3 regions of the Kribbella voronezhensis genome follow, and region 3 is predicted to be linked to each of the others. Evidence: riboswitches for the same ligand, from Rfam matches in the RefSeq annotation. Region 3 holds a riboswitch; each other region holds the start of a gene.
The links. A riboswitch is a leader RNA that binds a small molecule or an ion and turns the genes downstream of it on or off. The one in region 3 is predicted to bind cyclic di-AMP.

Region 1 (7,350 bases), 2.3 Mb from region 3:
AACCGGCCCAAGCTCCCGTACTGCGGCCGCGAAGCCGTCGATCGCCGTACGCAACCAGGGATAAGCCGTGATGTCACCAAGATTCATCTCAACGTAGTTGTCTGCGACTCGGTCATAGGAAGCCCGAACCAGCTCGAGATCGCCCGGCTGCTCGACAGGGAAAGCATTCATAGCGCCGGATGCTAATCACCACCACCGACAATCCACCGACCGCTCACCACCGTCCGTTCGCCGGTCGCCACTCAGAGTTCGTTGCCGTAGTCAACTGGTCTGTTCGCAGTGGGCAACAGGCGACGGCAGGCGCATCCTGAGGACATGGCCGATGGTGACGAATTGGCGGTGCGCGGTACCCCGCTCGCTCGGATTGTCGGGGCGACAGGGCTGGTCGGCACTCTGTTGCTCTTCGCGACGCTGATCGGCGCCTCGCCGGGCGAGCCCGCGATCAACGCCACCACCGCTGAGGCCGCGACGTACGTCAGAGGGCTGGACACGACCTGGGTGCGGCTGGCGGAGGCGGGAAGCGACATCGGGATGTTCGTTCTGCTCTGGTTCATGGTGGGCCTGGCGTTGCTGCTGCGCCGGGTCGACGGTGAAGTACCTCTGCGGTCGACGATGGCCTTGGTCTCCGCCGTACTGGTCGCCGCGTTCGTCATCCTCGAGACCGGTGACGCGGCGGGCGCCAACCGGGCCGCCGATCTCGACCCGGGACAGTTGGCTTACGCGTACGACCTCAGCCATCTCGGGTTTGCCAATGCCTGGTTGGCGATGGCCGGCTTCGCCTTCGCCTGCGGCTGGATCATCACGTCGACCCGGGTCATGCCGCGCTGGCTTGGCCGGTGGGGCGTCATCAGCGGAATCGCCCTCGCACCGGCCCAGTTCCTCTGGACGATCGAAGGCGCCTGGCTCCTGCCGTACGTCGCCTTCTGGCTATGGCTCATAACCACCGCCGTGGTCCTCGTACGCCGCAACGGCTTCGTCCTCCCGGAAAAGCTTGCCGAGGGCATCTGACCTGCTTCACGCCTTCTTGTGAGAGGCTCTGGGCTTGCCAAGGCCGGTCGGAGGAGGGCCAGTGAGACACGTCTACCTCGTCACGCATCCCGAGGCGCAGCATCACATCGACGGCCTCGTCGGCGGCTGGTACGACTCGGAGCTGACGGCTCGTGGGCGCCAGCAGGCTGATCGCATCGCCGACGTCCTGGCCGGCAAGATCGGACTCCAGCCCGTGGAGGTCTACTCCTCTGATCTGAGGCGAGCCAGCGAAGCGGCAGAGCGAATTGCCGCGCGCTTCTCCGTCGGCGTACAGACTGATCCGCGGCTTCGGGAGCGGTCCAACGGCGAGGCGGACGGCCGTCCTCAGGCTTGGCTCGACGAACGCCGCATCCCGCTTCCGGAGTACGGCGATCGCCTCGGCCACCACGACGGGCCGGCCGGCGCGGAGACACGACTGGCCTTGGTCGAACGCCTGTATCCCGCCCTCGACGACATCCTCCGCCGACCGGCGCCGCACCAGATCGTGGTGTCTCACGGATCCGCATCGAGCTACCTGATCGCCGCCTGGATCGGCATGCCGATGACGTCGACCGACCGCGTCTTCTTCCCGCTGACGGCGGGCAGCATCACCACCCTCCGCCGCAACGACACCCACTTCAGCCACCAAGTCGTAGCGCTGAACGAAACCGAGCACCTACAGGCCCTCGACTAACGACCAGCGCTGTGACTTCGTCCGGCACCGTCAGCTGGTGAAGCGCGCCTTGCTACTTGGCCTTGGGTCGCGGCTTGAACCGACGTACCTCATGCGGCCAACCGCACGCCTCGGCGACCTTGCCCGCCCACATCTTGGCGGTCTCGTCATCGGGTACGTCGACCAGAGCGAACCCGCCCAGAAACTCCTTGGTCTCGACGTACGGCCCGTCGGTGATCAACATCTCGCCACTCGTGGGGTCGGCGCTGTAGACCGGACCGTCCTCCTCCTCCAGCCCGCCGGCGAAGACGTAGACCCCGGCGTCCTTCATCTCCTCCACCACTGCCATGGCCAGCGGCCCCCGCCCCCGGAACCACTCCTCGGTGTGGTCGCCCACCCACTGCTGATTGAAGTAGATGAGGTACTCGGCCATGTCTGCTCCTTAACTAGAGCGGACCCACTGTCCGCCTCCACCAACGCTACGAACAGCCCCCACCAATTCCGACAACCTACCGAGAACTTTTCTGGGACGGCCGCGCGGGTGCACTCCCATGTTGAGCCATGGGAGTGCACCCGCGCGGTGTTGTTACCTCAGCAGCTCACGCCAGGCAGTCGATGGAGCAGGACCGCCGCAGGGACGCGATCAGTGCGCGCATCATGCCCACACCCGGACCCAGTCGACTCGGACAGCAGTGCCGGGAGTGATCGCTTCGCCCGCGTGCTGGCGAACCGCGTAGTTGAAGATGAGGAACTGCGGAAGCGTGCCGGCGAAGGCGTGCGACCACATCGGCTTGCCGTCGTAGTAGAACGTAACTCCGCTGCTTGTCCACTGCGAGCCGAAGTTGTGGCAGCCGGCCAGCGGCGTCGGCGAGTAGGTACCGCCGTGATAGACCGGGTCGACATAGTGCAGCGAAGCCTTGGTGCCGCCACCGATGCCTTCGAGGACGTCGATCTCGCCATGGTCCGGCCACGGCACCGAGGACGGTCCGTTCGTCCACCAGGCCGGGAAACCGTCGACCTTGCCGTCGCCGTTACCGTCAGGCAGGCAGACCCTTGCCTCGAACGACCCGAACCGCTGGTTGAACGTCTTACGAGTGTTCACCAGGCCGGACACGTACTGCTTGGTGCCACCTCGGCAGAAGGCTTCGCGCTGCGCGAGGCTCAGATTGAGGTATCCGCCGGACTCGGTGACCTGCTTGGTGTCGTAGCACTGGAGGTTGTCGCTGTTGACACCGTCCGAGATGCCTTCCTTGAACCAGCCGCGCTCCCACTTGGTCGTGTCGACTGTCGTGGCATTGAACTCGTCCTGGAACGTCAGCTTGGCCGAACTCGTCGGGCTCCAGGACGGTGCGAGGCCGGTCGTCGGCGGAGTAGACGTCGGACTCGTTGTGGTGGGCGAGGCGGTGGGTGAAGTGGTCGGCGTGGGTGACGCGGTGGTCGGGGTAGTTGTCGGCTTGGTCGTTGTTGCCGTGGGCGTGGGCATGGCCGTGGGCGACTGCGTCGGCTCCACCGTCGTTGGTGCCGACGTTGGCGTGGACGGCAGCGGGTCAGTCGTGCCCTCGGGGACGTAGCTGATCTCCAGCTTTGTCTGCTGCGCACCGGCCTGGCGCGAACCGAAGACGGTGCTGCCGGCGCCTTCGGGCTGCGTGACGGCCAGGTTCAGTTCGCCGGCCTCGGTGACGCCCTTGGAGACGTCGATCCGCAACTGCGCCGACTTGCCGTCGTCGGCCACGGTCGCGAACGGCGTACCGGGCTTCGGAGCAGTCAAGTAGGTGACGGCCTCGGTCCAGCCGCCCGGCGCCTTCGACACCGCGATCTTGGCCGGGTTGCTGGTGGTCAGCCGGGTCAGTACCAGCGTGGCCTTGCGGTCGTAGCCGTCCGCCACGGGGGGCACGGTGTAGCGGATCAGACTGGTCGCCTCGTTCATCTTCGCGACCAACCGGGACGACCAACCGTGCCTCTGGGTCGGGGATGTGGTGCTCACGTAGGCATCGGCGCCGGCCGTGAGGCTGACCGGGGCCGGGATGCTGTCGGAGGTCAGCGCGGCCACGCCGATTCCGGCGGTGGTGAGGACCAAGGAGATGCCCGCGATGATCGGGATCAGTGCCCGGCGGCCGGCCTTGGCGGCCGGTTCTTTCAGTCTGTCGGAGGGAACGGCAGCTCGATGTTGTGCATGCCGACGGGAGAAAGCATCCCGCATGGGGACAGTCCTTCCTGCACGCCTGTGAGGTTAGCTGTCGGGCTCGGGCAGGAAGATTGCCCGGTCGCTGGCGCGACTTCGCCCCGAGGACAGGCAGCAGCGCACGCGGGCGCCACGGCCGGTCCGGGAACCTTGGGTTCCCCACTTCCGCCCTCGGATGCTCTGTGGGAGGGGCCACCGACCCGGAGGGCGGAACTCGGCGTTGCGAGTCGGCGGGGGTATGCATTACCGCCTGTGTCCGGTCCCCCAGGTCCGCGGCCAGGCGCCGGTGAGCATATGCACACCCACCAGGAGGTCTCAAACCGGTAACAACGCCGTCAGCAACTACGCACCGCAACAATCGAACCGCGCCATCGACACAGCGTGACAATCACGACGTCCTGTCGCCGCTCAGATCATTACTTTCCGTCGCCCGACGCCGATTATCGAATAACGCAATACATTTTTCGTGACATTCCGTGGCCACATTGTCCGGGAATTTACACCGCATTTCGAACGTCCGATTTCACACCGTCTCCGACTGCCTACAGAGAGCCCCACCCCAACCCACCACACTGCGTGCTACATCACAGGTGTGCACGGATCTGGGGGCTGCTGGTAACGCTGTTCGATTCCCCGTTGCGGTTCGTGTGGCCTGATCTTCGCGTCACAACTTCACGAGTGTCGGGTAGCCTGCGTCCGCCAACTCAGTGGTCACACACCTGGGGCCTGGCGCATCGCCGATACCGCCGTCATCAAGGAGGCCGTGCCATGGAACCCGTCACGTTGATCACCGGCGGTTCGAGCGGGATCGGTGCGGCCACTGCCCGTGTCCTGCTCAAGCAAGGCCACCGTGTGGCGATCACCGGCCGCGATGCCGATCGCCTGGCCGCGCTTGCCACCTCCACCGGAGCGGGCGAGCGGCTGCTGACCATCACCGGTGACGCCAGCGACGAGAGCCATGTCGCCGCTGCCGTGCGTCAAGTCGTGGGCTTGTGGGACCGATTGGACACGGTGATCGCAAACGCCGGGTTCTCCCTGCCCGGCACGCTGGAGGACCACGACCCCGCGGCCATGCGTGCCATGGTTCTCACCAACATCCTCGGCCCGGCTCTGCTGGTACGCGAGACACTGCCGCACCTGAGGAAGTCCAAGGGCCGGATCGTGATCATCGGTTCGGTCGCGGGCACCAGGAACACACCCGGCAACCTGTACTCCGTCACCAAGTGGGCCGCGCACGCCCTCGCCGAGAACGTCCGCCTCCTGGTAGCCAAGGACCACGTCAGCGTCACCGTTGTCGCCCCAGGGGTTGTGGACACCCCCTTCTGGGACGAGCGCGGCGGATCACCCGCCGCGGCACCGACACTGACCGCCGAACAAGTCGCCGAGGCAATCTTGTTCGCCGTCAACCAACCCGAAGGCGTGGACATCAACAACCTCGTCATACGCCCCACCGGCCAGGTCAGCTGATCACGCCCACACCGCGGACGCCGGGCCGCACGATCAGCTCGCGGAACACCTAGCTGGACAGAAATTGCTGGACTAGCGGAAAGGTCGGCGGTTCTCCGATGGAGTAACCGCAGGTCAGAAAGGGTGGTCGGGGGGCGGCGCTCATAGCGATGTCGAACAGCTTGGTCGATGGCACTTCGTGGGAGAACTCGGTACGGCTTGTGTAGATCGCGGTCACGCATGCCAACTCGGCCGGCATTGCGGTGCGGTGGCTGCGGGTGCCTCGAAGGCCGTGGCTGTCGCCGGGCCAGGGAAACATCGGCCTAGCGGGGGACTCACGCTTGGAGATGGCGGTCAGGAGCAGTCTCGAGACACAGGCCTTGGGTGTCTCATCGCGGATGCGGCGAGATGAGCGCCGAGTTGGAGGCGGCCTGGGCGATTGCTCGGGGCGATCCGACTGACCAGCCTCACCTGGCGGCGCGAGTGGCGGCGAGGCTGTCGCGGGCGGGCGTCAGCCCGCAGTCGCGGCGTAGCCGCAAGAGAGGCCGGGCGGGCGGGAGCGGGTGTAGTGACCGCGACGGAGGAGCGGTTGCGGAGCGCGCGTGGGAAAGAAAAATCCCTCCCCGGATGTGGAGAGGGTTGAGGTGGTCAGGGGCGGTCTCGAACCGCCGACCTTCCGCTTTTCAGCTCGACAGCGACTCTCGCGCTATATCTCTGGCTGGTCGCCCCGTGGATCTCTGAGGTGGATTCCGAAGGCCTCTGACGCCAAGTGTTGCGGCCCGGGTTGCGGCCCTCATGCCGACCCGATCGCCAACAAGTACGAAGATCGGAGCGCCTCCCTCCAGACAGGGCGGCAGCTGGATGCCTGCTTCGTGTGCGGATGCCCCCATACTGTTGGAAGTCAGCAAGAGCTGCTCTGATATCGCCGAGGTTGCTCCGGCCTGAGCTAGGAGGTTGCCATGATCTTGCCGCCCTCTGATGGCCTGCCTCTCCCAGCACCGCCGCATGACGACGTTGAGCTTGCCCGCCGGCGCAGATCACGGTCCAGACGCCGAACCGCGATCGCGTCCGTGGCCATCCCTGTCCTCGCGGGACTCGCCGTGGCTGTCGTTGTTGTCTCCCCTCAGTCTCGGCCAGTCGTGTATGCCGCTGGCGCTCCGCTCCTCGCCCTTTTCGCGGCCTTGCTCGGGTTCTACTTTGGATCAGAGGACAGCGGAGGCGAACGAGTCCGGAGCAGCCGGAGTGCGCGCTTGCCGGCTGTTGATCTAGGTGCAGTGTTCGAGGCGTCAAAACTGCTAGACACGGTGAGCGGACCGTCCGCGCGTATCGCCGGCCTGAGCGCGCTCGCTTTGCTCGGCCGTGTGTCTCCACAAGCAGCGAGGCTATGCGCGGACATCATCGTCGGCGCGCTCAGGAGCCAGTCGTGGAGCGAGGATGGACGCGATGCAGAGACAGCGCGTCGCGCCGCAGTGTTCGCAATTTCAGACTTGATCAAATATGGCGATCCTGGATATCGAGCAGATATTCGCGGTATCTCGCTGCAGGGCCTCAATCTGTCTGATCTCTGGCTCCCGGGGGCTGACCTTGCCCGGGCATCCCTAACCGGCTCGGATCTCTCGCGAGCCAATCTGTCGGGTGCATCACTTAAGGAAGCGGATCTCAGTGACTGCATTGTCCTCAATGCGAATCTCGACGAGGCTGTGCTCGACCACGCGAATCTATCATCGGCTGTGCTTGTTGGGTCATCGTTCGCTGGTGCTTTGCTAACTGGCGTAAATCTCTCCTACGCGTTATTGCGTAAGGCTAATTTGAGACGAACGCTCCTGGCGGAAGCGAACCTTAGTGATGCTGACTTGCGAGATGCGGATCTAACAGACGCTCTGTTAATTGGCGCAAATCTCAGCGGGGCGAGGTTCGACGGCAGTAGCTTGAAGGGCGCAGCGGTGGACCCTATGAGCTTCCCCATGCACGGGAATGAGTTGGCCAGACTCGAACGGGTGCGAGTCATTGAGGGGGACAGCGATATGTCGCTGTGGGTGGC
Region 2 (7,350 bases), 2.3 Mb from region 3:
CGACATCGACGAAGGAGAAGGATGACGCGGCTGCTGATCGTGGACGACGAGGCGCTGGTCCGGGCCGGACTCAAGATGATCCTCGAGTCGGCCGACGACCTCGAGGTCGTCGCCGAGGCCGAGGACGGCGCCGACGCGGTCGCGATGGTGCGCGAGCATCGCCCGGACGTGGTGCTGATGGACATCCGGATGCCGAAGCTCGACGGACTTGCCGCCACGCGGGCCGTGCAGGAGTTGCCCGAGCCGCCGAAGGTCGTAGTCCTGACGACGTTCGATCTGGACGACTATGTGTTCCGGGCGTTGCAGGCCGGGGCGAGTGGGTTCCTGTTGAAGGACACGCCGCCGCGCGAGCTCGTGCAAGCTGTTCGCGTCGTCGCAGCCGGGGACGCGATGTTGTCGCCCGCCGTGACCCGGCGGTTGATCGGGCACTTCGCGGCGGATCAGCGGACCGATCGGCGGCGGGTGGCGCGGGAGCGGCTGACGTCACTGACCGATCGCGAGAAGGAGGTGCTGGCCGCGGTCGCTCAGGGCCTGTCCAATGCCGACATCGGCAAGCAGTTGTTCATGAGCGAGGCGACCGTGAAGGCGCACGTGTCGCGGGTGCTGGTGAAACTCGATGCCACCAACCGGGTCCAGGTCGCGATCCTCGCCCATGACGCGGGCCTGCTGGACACCTGAAACGCCTTGTAGAGAAGGGAAACCGGCCGCGAGTCGCCGGAGGGGTGGGGGCGGCGACTCGCGACCGGTTCCAGGTCAGCGACCCGTGGGGGGAGACGGGTCTCGCTGACGTGATGCAGGATCAGGCGCGGCCGAAGGCCACGTTGCTGCTCCAGATCTTTGCCTTCGCGACCGGGCGGCCCGGCCTCGAGGCGTGCCACAGCATGTTGCCGCCGGCGTAGATGCCGACGTGGTACACGCTGCCGCCACCGCTCTTGAAGAACACCAGGTCGCCAGGCTTGGCGGACCTGCGGCTCAAGTGCCTCGTGGCGCTGTACTGCTGGCGCGACGTACGGGGGAGCTTCTTGCCGGCGCGCTTGTAGACGAGACCGGTGTAGCCCGAGCAGTCCAGGCCGCGGGTGGTCGTGCCGCCGTAGCGGTACGGCGTGCCCTTGAGCTTGGCCGCTTCCCGCAGGACGCGGGCCTGGAAGGTGGAGCTGCTCCCGGTACCGCCGTGCAGCAGACCGTGGCTCGCGGCGTAGAACAGCGAACGCCAGGTGTTCACGGTCATGGTGCCGGTGCGGGGCAGGCCCACCCGGCGCTGGAACTTGGCGACCGCCGTACGAGTGGCGGAGCCGTACCAACCACCGGCCGGGACGTCCAGCGAGCGCTGCACGTAGCGAACGGCGGAGCCGGCGTCGGCGTAGCGAAGCAGCGGCTTCGTGGAGACCGGCTTGTTACCCCGGGCCCACGCGGCCGAGGTGGTCTTGCTGGTGGCCGCCGAGGCGGTCGTAGGGGTGCCGGCGACGGTGAGGATCGCTCCGCCGCTGACGGCGAGGCCGACCGAGAGGACGGCGGCTGCGGCACGCGGGGCGGCCGCGGACTTGGTGGTCTTGCGGTGCTTGGCCAGGATGCGACCGGTGGGCCGGGTACTGGACTCGCTCTGGTGACTGACAGCAGGCAGCGCTGTCCGTCGGACGGTGACGGGCATGGTTGTCTCCCGACGCCTGCGGAGTTAGCTGTCGGGTTCGGGCTGAGAGTCGATAGCCCGGTCCGCTCCCGCGGACTTCACCCCAGGGACCCGACCACTCACGGTCGGACCCCAACCTCCTGGGTCCCCCACTCCTGCCATGGTTGTTCGAGGGGAACAGGTGCGCCTGGCAGGACTCGGCGTTGACACACCTGCAGTTCGTCTCATTTGTCGAACCGCCGACGACTGTATAACAGAACGGTCACGACGCAAACCCTCAAATCCACAGACACCCTCCGAAAAGCCCTCAAATGGGTCTCTGACGGGTCAAGGACCTCCGGTGAACACCTGGTGTCCTGAGGCTGTCTGAGCGGCGCTCAGGCGGGCGTCCAGCGAATTCGTGTGACCTGGCTCACATTTCATGATGGCTCTCTGTGACAACGACCACAGTGAGTACTCAGAGGCCGCTGAGTGCTGGTCCGATTCAGCTCTCGGCGAGCAGCTCCAGGAAGCGTTCCAGCCCCACGTTCCCGCCTGAAAGCACCACGCCGACCCGGTCGGGGAGGTCCTGGATCCGCCCGGCCAGCAGCGCGGCCAGCGCACAGGCGCCACTCGGTTCGAGCACCAGCTTCAGCCGCTCGAATGCGAACACCATCGCGGCCCGGATCTCGTCGTCGCTGACCAGTTCGACGCCGGCCAGCAGCCGCCGGTTGATCTCGAACGTGAGCTCGCCCGGAATCGGGATGGCCTGCCCGTCGGCGATCGTCCGCGGTACGCCGATCTGGACCCGCTCACCGGCGGCCAGCGATCGGGCCGTGTCGTCGCCCGCCTCGGGCTCGACCCCGATCACCCGGAGACCGGGGCAGAGCGCGGTGGCAGCCGTCGCGCAGCCGGCGATCAGCCCGCCACCCCCGATCGGGGCAAGCAGTGCCCCGAGCTGCCCGACCTCCTCGATCAGCTCGAGCGCGACCGTGCCCTGCCCGGCCATCACGTCGTAGTGGTCGTACGGCGGGATCAAGGTCACCCCGCGTTCCTCGGCCAGCTGGGTCGCGAGCGCCGTACGGTCCCCGGTGTACCGGTCGTAGGTGACCACCTCGGCGCCGTACCCCTTGGTCGCGGCGACCTTCGTCGGCGGCGCGTCCTCGGGCATCAGGATGACCGCGCTCGTCCCCGCGAGTGCCGCCGCCAACGCGACCGCCTGCGCGTGGTTCCCCGACGAGTACGCCGCGACGCCGCGCCCGAGTTGCTCGGGGCTCAGCCGGCTGATCGCGTTGTAGGCGCCCCGGAACTTGAACGCCCCGATCCGCTGCAGGTTCTCCGCCTTGAGGAACACCTCGGCGCCGACGCGCTCGTTCAACGTCCGTGACGTGATCACCGGAGTCCGGTGCGCCACGCCTTCGATCCGCTGGGCGGCTTCCCGGACGTCCTCGAGGCTGAGCATGTCGCGAAATCTACCGTCAGCAAGAGATCCCGGCGTCTCCGACTCACGAGCGCGACCGTGACCGCCAGGGTTCGTAGCATCGGCATGTCAAGAACGCTCAGCCGGTTCCGTACTGATGATGAGCGGTTCCCGCCGGGGGAGCCGAGGGTGAAGGAGACACCGTGAAATACCTACTGGTCCTGAACATCAACCCCGACGTGCTGGCGGCGCTGACCGAGGAAGAGCAGCAGGCGATCTTCAGCGGTCACGAGAAGTTCATGGCACTCACCCAGGAGTCGGGCGAGTTCCACAGCACCGCAGCGCTCGCGGAACCGGCCAAGACCGCGGTCGTCAAGGTGCGCGACGGCGTACCGGCGGTGACGGACGGGCCGTTCCTGGAGTCGAAGGAGTTCCTGGCCGGCTACTACCTGATCGACGTCGCGAGCAGGGAGCGCGCCTACGAACTGGCCGCGATGATCCCCGACGCGAGCATCGAGGGGCTCGGTGTGGAGGTCCGCGAGGTCGTCCACGAGGTCGGCCTGTAGCCGTCCGGAGCTGCGAAACGGCAGGACCGCCCGCGGGAGGTCCTGCCGTTCGGACTGCTCAAGAGGTCTGGTCGTCGACGTTCGCCCCGGGGGCGTTCGTCTTGATCGACTCGATCCCGTTCATCGCGCCGGCCTTGGTCTTGTAGCTCTCGCTGGTCGCGATCACCTCGCCGTTCCCGGCCTTCAGCCGGAACCGGAACCCGCCCGACTTGTCCTCGTACAGCTCGAACTTGCCCGCCATGAAACCTCCCGTGTCATCAACCGGTTACCAACCGGAGCCTAGACCCGGGACCGCCGAACGACCGCCCGACACTTCGTACGCCGTACGCCCGCCCAGCACTACGTTCGCCGAACGCCCGGCACCTCGTCCTCAGGAGTCGAGCCGCTCCCGGATCGCGGTGATGTGGGTGTCGCGGGAGACCGGGCCGCCGAAGCGGAGCCGGTCGTAGCCGGTGAACTCGGGCTCGAGTTCGTCCAGTTCGTCGACCAGCGGCTTGAGCGCGGCCGGGTCGGTGGTCGCGTCGATCGCCTGGATCAGCTCACCTTTGCGCTGGATCGTCGCCGGTGTGACCGAATGCAGGCAGACGTACTGACCGCTCAAGTACGCCTCCCACTCTTCGTTGCCCTCGGCAATGTCCTCCCACTGTGCGACGAACCAGGCGTGCAGATCGCCGGGCCCGACCTGGTCGGGCAACTCGAACAGATCGGCCGGCACCATCTCGGCACCGTCCGAGCGCAGATAGCCGGGGAGCGGGAGCTCACCGGCCAGCATCAACCGCCGTACGTCGTCCGGATCGCGACCGTGCTCCGCGCAAAGCTCGGCCAGCACGCGGTACTGGCGATTGACGTAAGCATCGTCCTCGGCGCTCATCGGATGCTCACCATTGACCTCGCGGAACCTGGCCGCCAACGCTTCCTGACTCATGCCCCGAAGCTAAACCCGCGTTGCTTCGCCGACGGCCGAAGTGTTACCGCTGCTGCCGATCGGTCAGGACGCCGCAGATTCCGGCGACCGCGAGGTCGATGCCGAGGTCGTAGTACGCGTCGGTGGAGGTCGGGCAGACGAGGACGTCGGCGGCAGCAGTGATCAGCGGGTAACGCCGGGGCGGCAGGGCGGCCAGCGCCGCACGCTTGGCGCGGAGGGCGTCCTCGCGCCCGATCGGATCGGTGACCTCGGCGGATCCCGGCTCCGCTGTGACGAGGGTGATCAGCGAGCAGAGCGACTGGCGGCCGACCTCGGCGGCGTCGTCCACGGAGAAGCCTGCCTCGGTGAGCAGTTCCATCGTGCGCTCGGCCAGCGCCAGTCCCGGCTCGGTGACGAGGATGCGGAACAGCGCCAGTTGCGCGACCTTCGGATGCGGGCGGAGCGCGGCGACGAAGGCGGTCAGGATCGCCCGCAACTGGACGTCCCAGCGCTCGTCGGTCGGTTCCGGCAGGACGATATCGGCCAGCATCCGGTCGCCGATCGCGGCCAGCAGGTCGTCCTTGTCGCTGAAGTGGCGGTAGAGCGCCATCGGGGTGACCTCGTGCTGCTGGGCCAGCCGTCTGATGGTGACCGCTTCGAGCCCCTCGGTGTCGGCCAGGGCCAGCGCGCTGGCCGCCAGTTTCTCCGGGTCGAGCCGCCTCGCGGTCTCTTTGCTGATCGTCGCCACGTTGACAAGTGTACAACGTAGACTTAACGTCTACGGAGTACGCATACAACGTATACATACAACGTAGACAACTCTCTCCTGTGAGGTAGGCATGCGACGCAGTCCGTGGGCGACACTCGCCGTGTTGGCCCTAGCGCAATTCATCGTGGTGCTGGACGTGACGATCGTGAACGTCGCGTTGCCGCACATCCAGGCCGATCTGAACTTCTCCGCCGACAGCCTGCAGTGGGTGATCAACGCCTACACGCTGCTCTTCGGCGGCTTCCTGCTGCTCGGCGGCCGGATGTCCGACCTGCTCGGCCCGCGCCGGGTCTTCATCGCCGGCCTCCTCCTCTTCGGTGCGACCTCGCTGATCGCGGGCCTGTCGAACTCGCCGGAGTTCCTGATCGGCGCCCGGGCGGTGCAAGGCCTCGGTGGGGCTCTGTTGTCGCCAGCGGCACTGGCGATCTTGACCGTGACGTTCGCGCACGGTCGTGAACGCAACATCGCGATGGGAGTGTGGGGTGGGCTCGCCGGCCTCGGTGGCACGCTCGGCGTCGTGGCCGGCGGCGTACTGGTCGATTCGCTCAGCTGGCAATGGGTCTTCTTCGTCAACGTGCCGATCGTGCTCGCTCTGGTCGCGCTGATCCCGGTGTTCGTCCGCGACACCCGGCACAACGAGGGACGCGATCGCACGTTCGACACGGCAGGCGCAGTACTCGGTACTGCGGGTCTGCTGGCCGTCGTGTACGGCGTGGTTCGCTCCGAGCCGAAGGGGTGGGGCTCGGGTGAGGTGCTGACGTTCCTCATCGGCGGTGTGGCTCTACTGATCGCCTTTGTGCTGGTGGAGGCGCGGTCGAAGGCACCGCTCGTACCGCTGCGGCTGTTCCGGTCCCGCGCACTCAGTGTCTCGGGTGCCTCGCTGGCGCTGAACGGCGCCGGGTTCCTCTCCATGTTCTTCCTGACCGCGATCTACCTGCAGCAGGTCCGCGGCGACTCGGCACTGCAAGCCGGTGTGCACTTCCTGCCCATGGGCGGGGCTGCGATCGTCGGAGCGATCCTTGCGTCACAGCTGGTCCAGAAGGTCGGTACCCGGACCGTGCAGCTCTCCGGTGCCGCGCTCAGCGTCGTCGGCCTGCTCCTGCTGTCCCAGGCGGACGCAGTAGGCAGCTACCCGAGTCAATTGCTCCCAGGACTGATCATCTTCGGATTCGGCATCATCGGCGTGGGCGTACCGGGGCAGATCACCGCGGTGTCCGAGGTGGAGCACCACGAAGCCGGCGCGGCCTCCGGTGTCGTGAACGCCATGTACCAGGTCGGTGGAGCGCTCGGGCTCGCTATCGTCACCACGCTGTCGATCAGCCGTACTACGGATGCTCTGACGCACGGTGTCGCGCAGCAGCAGGCGCTGGTCGAGGGATTCCAGCGCGGCCTGCTGGTGGCCGCCGCCTTCGCCGTCGCCAACGTAGTACTGACTCTGGCTTCTCCGCAGCTGCAGCCGACGGCCGAGCAGCTCACCGAGGCAGCAGCTGCTGCTTAGTCCACTGGATAGGCGACGTACGCGAGTCGGGTGCTGTCGGGGGACCAGCTGGGGACGTTCATCGTGCCTTGGCCACCGAAGAGAGTGGCCAGGTCCCGAGGTGAACCGCCGCCGGACGGGAGCAGCCGGACACGTACGTCGTCGATGTCTTCGGGATGACCGAGGGTGCCGGGCGGGAAGCTGACGTAGGCGACCATCGATCCGTCCGGCGCCGGGTGCGGGAACCAGTTGACCCGCTCGTCGAAGGTGAGTTGCTCGAGCTCGTCGCCGGCGATCCTGAACAGCTGAGCGTGCCCCGGTGTCGTCGAGGCCCGCTCCGAGTTGAAGTAGATCCACCGGCCGTCCGGCCCGTACTCCGAACCGTCGTCGGCGTACTCGTCGTCAGTGACCTGTACGTCGGCGCCGCCGGCCGCCGGGATCGTGTAGACGTTGGTGATTCTGTTGCCGTCGGCCCTGTTTTCCAGACCGATGTACGCGAGCGTCCGGCCGTCGGGCGAGATCCCGTGCAGGTAATGGTGAAACTCCGGCCCACGGTCGTTGCTCACCTTGCGCGGTGAACCACCGGCCAGCGGTACGGCGTACAGGTG
Region 3 (7,350 bases):
CACTCTGATCGGGCGGCTGCTCTACGACACCAAGTCGGTCTTCACCGACCAGATCGAATCGGTCGAACGGGCCAGCCGCGACCGCGGTGACGACTACGTGAACCTGGCGCTGCTGACCGACGGCCTGCGGGCCGAGCGGGAGCAGGGCATCACGATCGACGTCGCCTACCGGTACTTCGCGACACCGCGACGCAAGTTCATCGTCGCGGACACGCCGGGCCACATCCAGTACACCCGCAACATGGTGACGGGTGCTTCCACCGCGGACCTCGCGCTGATTCTGGTCGACGCCCGCAAGGGCCTGCTGGAGCAGAGCCGCCGGCACGCCTTCCTGGCCACGTTGCTGCACGTCCCGCACCTGGTGCTGTGCGTGAACAAGATGGACCTGGTCGACTACTCCGAAGAGGTCTTCGAGCAGATCCGCGCCGACTTCACCCAGTTCGCCGCCAAGCTCGACGTCGGCGACCTGACCATCATCCCGGTGTCCGCACTGGTCGGCGACAACATCGTCACCCGGTCGACCGCGATGAGCTGGTACGAAGGGCCGAGCCTGCTGCACCACCTGGAGAACGTGCACGTCGCGAGCGACCGGAACCTGATCGACGTCCGGTTCCCCGTCCAGTACGTGATCCGTCCGCAGTCCGACCTGCACCGCGACTATCGCGGGTACGCCGGCCAGGTGGCCGGCGGCATCCTCAAGCCGGGCGACGAGGTGATGGTGCTGCCGTCGGGTTTCACCACCACGATCCGCTCGATCGACACGGCCGACGGCCCGGTCGAGGAGGCGTTCCCGTCGATGTCGGTGACGATCCGGCTGACCGACGAGATCGACGTCTCCCGGGGTGACATGATCTGCCGGGTGAACAACGCACCGGCGGTCACCCAGGACATCGACGCGATGGTCTGCTGGATGGACGACACCCCGCTGCGGCCGGGGCAGAAGCTCGCCATCAAGCACACGACCCGGTCGGCGCGGGCGATGGTGAAGGACCTGCACTACCGGCTCGACATCAACTCGCTGCACCGCGACATGGCCGCCGACCACCTCGGGCTGAACGACATCGGCCGGGTCCGGTTGCGCACCACCCAGCCGCTGCTCTGCGACGAGTACAAGCGCAACCGCTCGACCGGCGGCTTCGTGCTGATCGACGAGGCGACCAACCGCACCGTCGGGGCCGGCATGGTGAACGAGGCCCGGTGAGCACGAGCGAGCCCGCCGACCTGCGGGTGCTGATGGTCTGTTCCAGCGGCGGTCACCTGGCCCAGTTGATGACGCTGAAACCGTGGTGGTCGGACCGGGACACCGCCTGGGTGACGTTCCCGACCGAGGACGGCCGGTCCCTGCTGGCGGGGGAGCGGACGTACTTCGCCTACTACCCGACCACCCGCAACCTCAAGAACCTGCTCCGCAACACCGTGCTCGCGCTCCGGGTGATGCGCAAGGAGCGACCCGACGTGGTGGTCACGACCGGCGCCGGCGTCGCCCTGCCGTTCTTCGTCCTGGCCAGGCTGAGCCGGATCCCGACCGTCTACATCGAGGTCTTCGACCGGATCGACCACGCCACCCTGACAGCCAAGCTGTGCCGCCCGTTCACCACCCGGATGCTGGTCCAGTGGGAAGAGCAGAAGGACCTGTACGCCGGATCGACCGTGGTCGGGAGACTGCTGTGAGCCAGCTCGACGTCCTGGTCATCCTCGGGACCGACCACCACCACTTCGACCGCCTGATCAGCTGGCTGGACGCCTTCCTGGAGCAGCCCGGCAACGAGTCTCTGCGGGCCCTCGCGCAACTGGGCGACACCGCCCCACCACGCCGCGCCGAAGGTGTCGGCATCGTTCCGTACGACGAATTGCAGCGCCTGATGCGGCAGGCGACCGCCGTCGTCACGCACGGCGGGCCGGCCACGATGCTGGAGGTCCGCAAGCAGGGCCGCAAGCCGTTGGTGGTGCCTCGGGACCCTGCGCTGGGCGAGCACGTGGACCAGCATCAGCAGGAGTTCTCCCGCCGGATGGGCAAACTCGGGCTGGTCACCCTCTGCGAGGAGCGCGGGGCGTTCCTGGATGCCTTGGCGGCCATCCTGAAAGACCCGGAAGCCCATGCGGTGACCGAGCAGGAAAACGAACGTGACAGAGCGCAAGTGGCCGCTGCAGTCGCCACGACCGGCGCCATCATCGACCGGCTGGCGCTGGCCCGGCGCAGCAAAAAGCGCTGAATCATTCGCTTGAATCACCTGCAAAACAAGCGTTTCACCTCTGGGAATGTGGATCGGAACCGCGGCAGGGCACCGCTCGCCGGCCGCCTGATTTGAGTAAAGAGTTCGTTCAAATCACAGCCCAGATTCAGATCGAATCAAGGTCTGAGTGTCCGGATATCCGGACTTCTTCTACGTTACGTAACGATTCAGCTTGTTATCTAGCTGTAATACTACTCTCCGTGTTCTCGTCACGGAGCGTGCAGGTTAAGGCCGCATCCGGTGGTCTTGAGCACGTCCCGGAGTTCTGCGTAAGCTCACCGCGCCTGGCCCGGCTGGGGATGGCCAGGTTCCACCAAGTCGCCGACTCGCAACGCCGAGTTCCGCCCTCCGGGTCGGCGATCACCTACCACCCGGCAACAGAGGGCGGAAGTGGGGGACCCACAGGTTCCCGGACCGCGCCGGACCGAAACGTCCGGTCACGTCCTTGGGGCGAAGCCGCGCCAGCGGCCGGGTAATACTTCCGACCCGAGCCCGACAGCTAACCTCACAGGCGTGCAGGAAGGACTGCCCCCATGCGGGATGAAATCTCCCGTAGGCACGCACGACATCGTGCTGCCGTTCCCTCCGACGTTTTGAACGAACCGGCCGCCAAAGCAGGCCGGAGAACACTGATCCCGATCGTCGCGGCGATCGCGATCCTGCTGGGTACCACCGGACTGGGCTTCGCGGCGCTCAACCAGCCGGCGAAGCCGCCGGCTCCCGTCCAGCTGTCGGCCACCGCCGACGCGTACATCTCCAGCAAGTCCCCGACGCAGCGCCACGGCTGGTCCGCCCGGCTGGTGGCGAAGGCGAACGAGGCATCGATCCTGGTGCGCTACACGGTCCCTGTGGCGGCGTCCGGGTTCGACCGCAAGGCGACGCTGGTCCTGCACCGGTTGACCCGTGGTACGGCCGGAAAGATCACGGCCTCCACCGGTCCGAGTGGCTGGGCCGAGAACGTCACCTACGCGACCACTCCGAAGGCCGCCGGTACGCCGATCGCGACCGTGGCGGACGACGGTACGTCGGCCGAGCTGCGCATCGACGTGTCGGCCGCGGTGACCGATGCCGGCGTACTCAACCTGGCACTGACGCAGACCGACGGCAGCGACTACGCCGTCTTCGGCGCCCGGGAGTCCGGGCTGAACCAGTCGAAGCTCGAGATCAGCTACGTCCCCGAGGGTGACGGCCCGACGCCGTCCATGCCCACCTCCGCGCCGACGAAGCCGACCACCTCGGTTCCGACCTCGACCCCGACGGTCGTCCCGACGAAGCCCACGGCGACGCCGACTACGACCACGACCACCACCAAGCCGCCGACGACGACGCCGACGACGACCAAGCCGACCTCGACTCCCACCGCCGGCCCGGGCTGTACGGTCTCGGCTCTGCTGGTGCCGTCGTGTGGTGCCTGGTTCGGTGCCGCGGCGAACCCGCTGGGCAGCGAATCGTGGGATGCGGCGCTGCCGGCGTTCGAGTCCACGATCGGCCGGACGGTCGACATCGCGCACTACTACAACTCGAGCCCGAAGCTGTTCCCGACCGCGGACATGATCAAGCGGGCCCGTGAGCCAGGCAAGAAGCGGATGCTGTTGCTGAACTGGAAGCCGGAGATGGGCCGTACCTGGGCCCAGGTGGCGGCCGGTGACCCGACGGTGGACGCGGCGATCGATGCCGAGGCCAAGTACCTGAAGTCGACGTTCCCGGAGAAGTTCTTCCTCGGGATCCACCACGAGCCGGAGGACGAGGTCAAGCCGGCCGCCGGGTCGGGGATGACGGCCAAGGACTACAAGGCGATGTACCGGCACGTGGCGCTGCGGCTGAAGGCCAACGGCGTGACGAACGCGGTGTTCGTGATGAACTACATGGGTACGCCGCACTGGGGCTCGCAGTCCTGGTTCGCCGATCTCTACCCCGGTGACGACGTCGTCGACTGGATCGCGGAGGACCCGTACATCTTCGGGACCTCCAAGGACTGGTGGACCGACTTCGCCAGCGCGGTCGACCGCAAGGACACCTACACCTACCCGAACTGGCCGGGCTTCTACACCTGGGCGACCACCAAGCACCCGGGCAAGCCGATCATGCTGGGTGAGTGGGGCGTCAACGAGCAGACCGCCTTCAACATGTCGAAGTCCGACGTGCTGAACACGGTCAACGCCGGGCTGGCCAAGCGGCCTGCGATCAAGGCGCTGGTCTACTGGAACGAGACCAAGTTCAACCCGGTCGGGGAGACCAGGCTGGACTCGTCGAGCGCGGCCAGGTCCACGGCCCAGCAGGTGCTCGGCAGCGGATCGTTGCTCCGCCGGCTGAACTGACCCTCCCCGGGGCGCCAGGCCCTGCCCTGGCACCCCATCCGCCCTCCCCGGGGCGCCAGGTCCGCCTGGCGCCCCACCCCAAGCCCCCGGCCTTCCGAGGTCCGGGAAACCGGGACTGGCCCAACCCCCGAGGGGCCAGGAGCCCGGGAGGTGCCTGAGCCCTTCCCCCACGGGTTCAGGCACCGCAAGGACCAGGTCCCGCGGGATGCACCCGCCCCCACTCACCCCGCGGGACACTGGCCCACCAACCCCGCAGTACCGCCCTCCCACGTACTGCGACCGCCTCCGCCACCACGTTGGACACTGGCCCACCAACCCCGCAGTACCGCCCTCCCACGTACTGCGACCGCCTCCGCCACCACGTTGGACACTGGCCCACCGGCCACGTAGTACCGCCGTCGGCGACACCGCGCAGTAGCAGCGGTGTGCGTGCTGCGAGCGGCTCCGCCACCACGTTGGACACTGGCCCACCGGCCACGTAGTACCGCCGTCGGCGACACCGCGCAGGAGCAGCGGTGTGCGTGCTGCGAGCGGCTCCGCCACCGCGTTGGACACTGGCCCACCGCTCCCTCCGCAGTACCGTCTCCGATACCGAGCAGTAGTAGCGGTGTGCGTGCTGCGAGCGGCTCCGCCACCACGTTGGACACTGGGCGGGTTCAATCTCCCTGATCCGGTGGCGTGGGCAGTAACATGCAGTGATGAAGGAGCCGAGCAGGGGGCAAGGCTGGAACCGGTGGTTCATGACCGCGGCGGTGTCGACCGGCGCGATCGCCATCGGCCTGGTGAGTTGTGCGCTGGTGTCCGACGACGACGGCCAGTCCGGCGGCGGTCCGATCCCCACACCCACCAGCCCCCCGACCACCCCCGGTACGCCGGGCACCCCCGGAACCCCAGGAACGCCGGGCACACCCGGAACACCTGGTACGCCGACCCCGACACCCGGCTGCGGCGTCACCGACCTGCTGGTCCCGAACTGTGGTGTCTGGTTCGGTGCCGCGGCGAACCCGATCGGCAACGAGTCGTGGGACGAGGCGCTGCCCGACTTCGAGAACGTGATCGGGCAGCCGGTCGACATCGCGCACTACTACAACTCCAGCCCGCAGCTGTTCCCGAGCTCGAACATGATCAAGCGCGCCCGCGAGCCCGGGAAGAAGCGGATCCTGATGCTCAACTGGAAGCCCGAGATGGGCCGCACCTGGGCCCAGGTGGCCGCCGGCGACAACGTGGTGGACGCGGCGATCGACGCCGAGGCGAGCTACCTCAAGTCCACGTTCCCGGAGAAGTTCTTCCTGGTGATCCACCACGAGCCGGAGGAAGAGATCCAGCCCAGGGCCGGTTCCGGGATGACCGCGAAGGACTTCGCGGCGATGTACCGGCACGTGGTCGAGCGGATGCGCGCGAACGGCGTGACGAACGCGGTCTACGTGATGAACTACATGGGGACGCCGCACTGGGGTTCGCAGCCGTGGTTCGAGGACCTGTACCCCGGTGACGACGTCGTCGACTGGATCGCCGAGGACCCGTACATCTTCGGTGAGAACCCCGAGTGGGGCAGTGGTCTCGGCCGCGCCGTGAACCGGAAGGCCGCCAACTATCCGAAGTGGCCCGGCTTCTACACCTGGGCGACGACCAAACATCCGGGCAAGCCGCTCATGCTCGGCGAATGGGGCGTCGACCGCAAACTCGGTGAGACCAAGCGGAGCGCGATCTTCGGCGCGATCCCGGCCCAGCTGAGGCCGTACCCGCAGCTCAAGGCGATGGTCTACTGGAACGAGACCGAGTACGGCACCGTGGGGGAGACCCTGCTGGCTCCCACCGACCCGTCGGTCCAGATCCTCCGCAAGATCCTCGAGGCCGAGCCGCTCAAACCCCCGCCGGTGCCCAAGGTCAAGTAGCACCCGCCCACCTCAGCCACCGCCGCCGAGGTTCAGCCGGCGCTGCCGAGGTTCAGCCGGCGCTGAGGCTCAGCGGTGCTCGGGGCGCAGCTAGCGCTGAAGGGCAGTTGCGCGCCGCCGGACCGCAGCTGGAGCCTGGAAGCCCTGTCAGCGCAGGGCGATCAGGAGATGGCGGCGGCCCGCGCCGATGGCGGTGACCCAGCTCGGTGGCGGTACGCCGTTCTCGACCGTGACCGGCCCGGGCTTGCTCCGGTCGCTCCGGTCGCCGGTGGCCAGCTGTCCACGCCCGTTGGCGCCCCACGTCATCACGGTGCCGTCGGTCAGTACTGCGACGCTGTAACCCTCGCCGGCCACGACGTGTTGCACGCCGACGAGTTTCGGGTCCTTCCCGCGCCCTCGGACCTGGGTGGCGTACGCGCGGGTCCTCAGCGTGCCGTCCCCGAGCTGACCGCCGTTGTTCCGGCCCCAGCCCACCACCGAACCGTCCTTGAGCAACGCCAGATTATGCTTCTCCGCCGAGGAGATCTCGGTCGCCCCCGTCAGCGGCCGGCCCGGCGCGACCAGCACCTCACGCGGGATGTTGCGCCCGGTCGTCGTCCCGTCGCCGAGCTGGCTGACCTCGTTGCGTCCCCAGGCGACGACGCGCCCGTCGCCCAGCAGGGCAAGGGAATGCTGGCCACCGATCGCGATCGCCCGTACGCCGGTCAGCGGCGCCCTGCCCGCCCCGGTGATGAGCACTGGCAGCTTCGCCACCGCGGGCGCCGACGTACCGAGCTGTCCGAAGCTGTTGTCCCCCCAGCCGAGCACGGTGCCTTGGTCGGTCAGCGCGAGCTCGCTGCCGCCGTCCACCGCGACCGCCCGTACGCCGGTCAGCGGCGCCGTTCCGCCCGGGTTCAGCACCAT

Region 1: linked by a shared signal. The riboswitch ahead of EV138_RS13530 (glycoside hydrolase family 16 protein) and the one ahead of EV138_RS37565 (CBM96 family carbohydrate-binding protein) in region 3 are both predicted to bind cyclic di-AMP.
Region 2: linked by a shared signal. The riboswitch ahead of EV138_RS13650 (C40 family peptidase) and the one ahead of EV138_RS37565 (CBM96 family carbohydrate-binding protein) in region 3 are both predicted to bind cyclic di-AMP.

What each region holds. Positions count from the first base shown of each region.
Region 1 covers NZ_SOCE01000001.1:2,959,475-2,966,824, reverse strand. The annotation lists gene EV138_RS13550 (class I SAM-dependent DNA methyltransferase) at 1-171, opposite strand, end outside; gene EV138_RS13545 (DUF4386 family protein) at 316-1,008, shown strand; gene EV138_RS13540 (histidine phosphatase family protein) at 1,070-1,702, shown strand; gene EV138_RS13535 (YciI family protein) at 1,755-2,114, opposite strand; gene EV138_RS13530 (glycoside hydrolase family 16 protein) at 2,337-3,881, opposite strand; cyclic di-AMP (ydaO/yuaA leader) riboswitch at 3,886-4,093, opposite strand; gene EV138_RS13525 (SDR family oxidoreductase) at 4,632-5,330, shown strand; gene EV138_RS13520 (pentapeptide repeat-containing protein) at 6,584-7,350, shown strand, end outside.
Region 2 covers NZ_SOCE01000001.1:2,975,930-2,983,279, reverse strand. The annotation lists gene EV138_RS13655 (response regulator) at 22-678, shown strand; gene EV138_RS13650 (C40 family peptidase) at 800-1,648, opposite strand; cyclic di-AMP (ydaO/yuaA leader) riboswitch at 1,648-1,840, opposite strand; gene EV138_RS13645 (pyridoxal-phosphate dependent enzyme) at 2,112-3,068, opposite strand; gene EV138_RS13640 (YciI family protein) at 3,230-3,592, shown strand; gene EV138_RS13635 (YegP family protein) at 3,651-3,833, opposite strand; gene EV138_RS13630 (DUF6058 family natural product biosynthesis protein) at 3,963-4,517, opposite strand; gene EV138_RS13625 (TetR/AcrR family transcriptional regulator) at 4,561-5,244, opposite strand; gene EV138_RS13620 (MFS transporter) at 5,366-6,763, shown strand; gene EV138_RS13615 (TolB family protein) at 6,760-7,350, opposite strand, start outside.
Region 3 covers NZ_SOCE01000001.1:703,694-711,043, reverse strand. The annotation lists gene cysN (sulfate adenylyltransferase subunit CysN) at 1-1,201, shown strand, start outside; gene pssD (PssD/Cps14F family polysaccharide biosynthesis glycosyltransferase) at 1,198-1,671, shown strand; gene EV138_RS03135 (glycosyltransferase) at 1,668-2,213, shown strand; cyclic di-AMP (ydaO/yuaA leader) riboswitch at 2,593-2,762, shown strand; gene EV138_RS37565 (CBM96 family carbohydrate-binding protein) at 2,828-4,552, shown strand; gene EV138_RS03120 (glycoside hydrolase family 26 protein) at 5,251-6,447, shown strand; gene EV138_RS03115 (RCC1 domain-containing protein) at 6,595-7,350, opposite strand, start outside.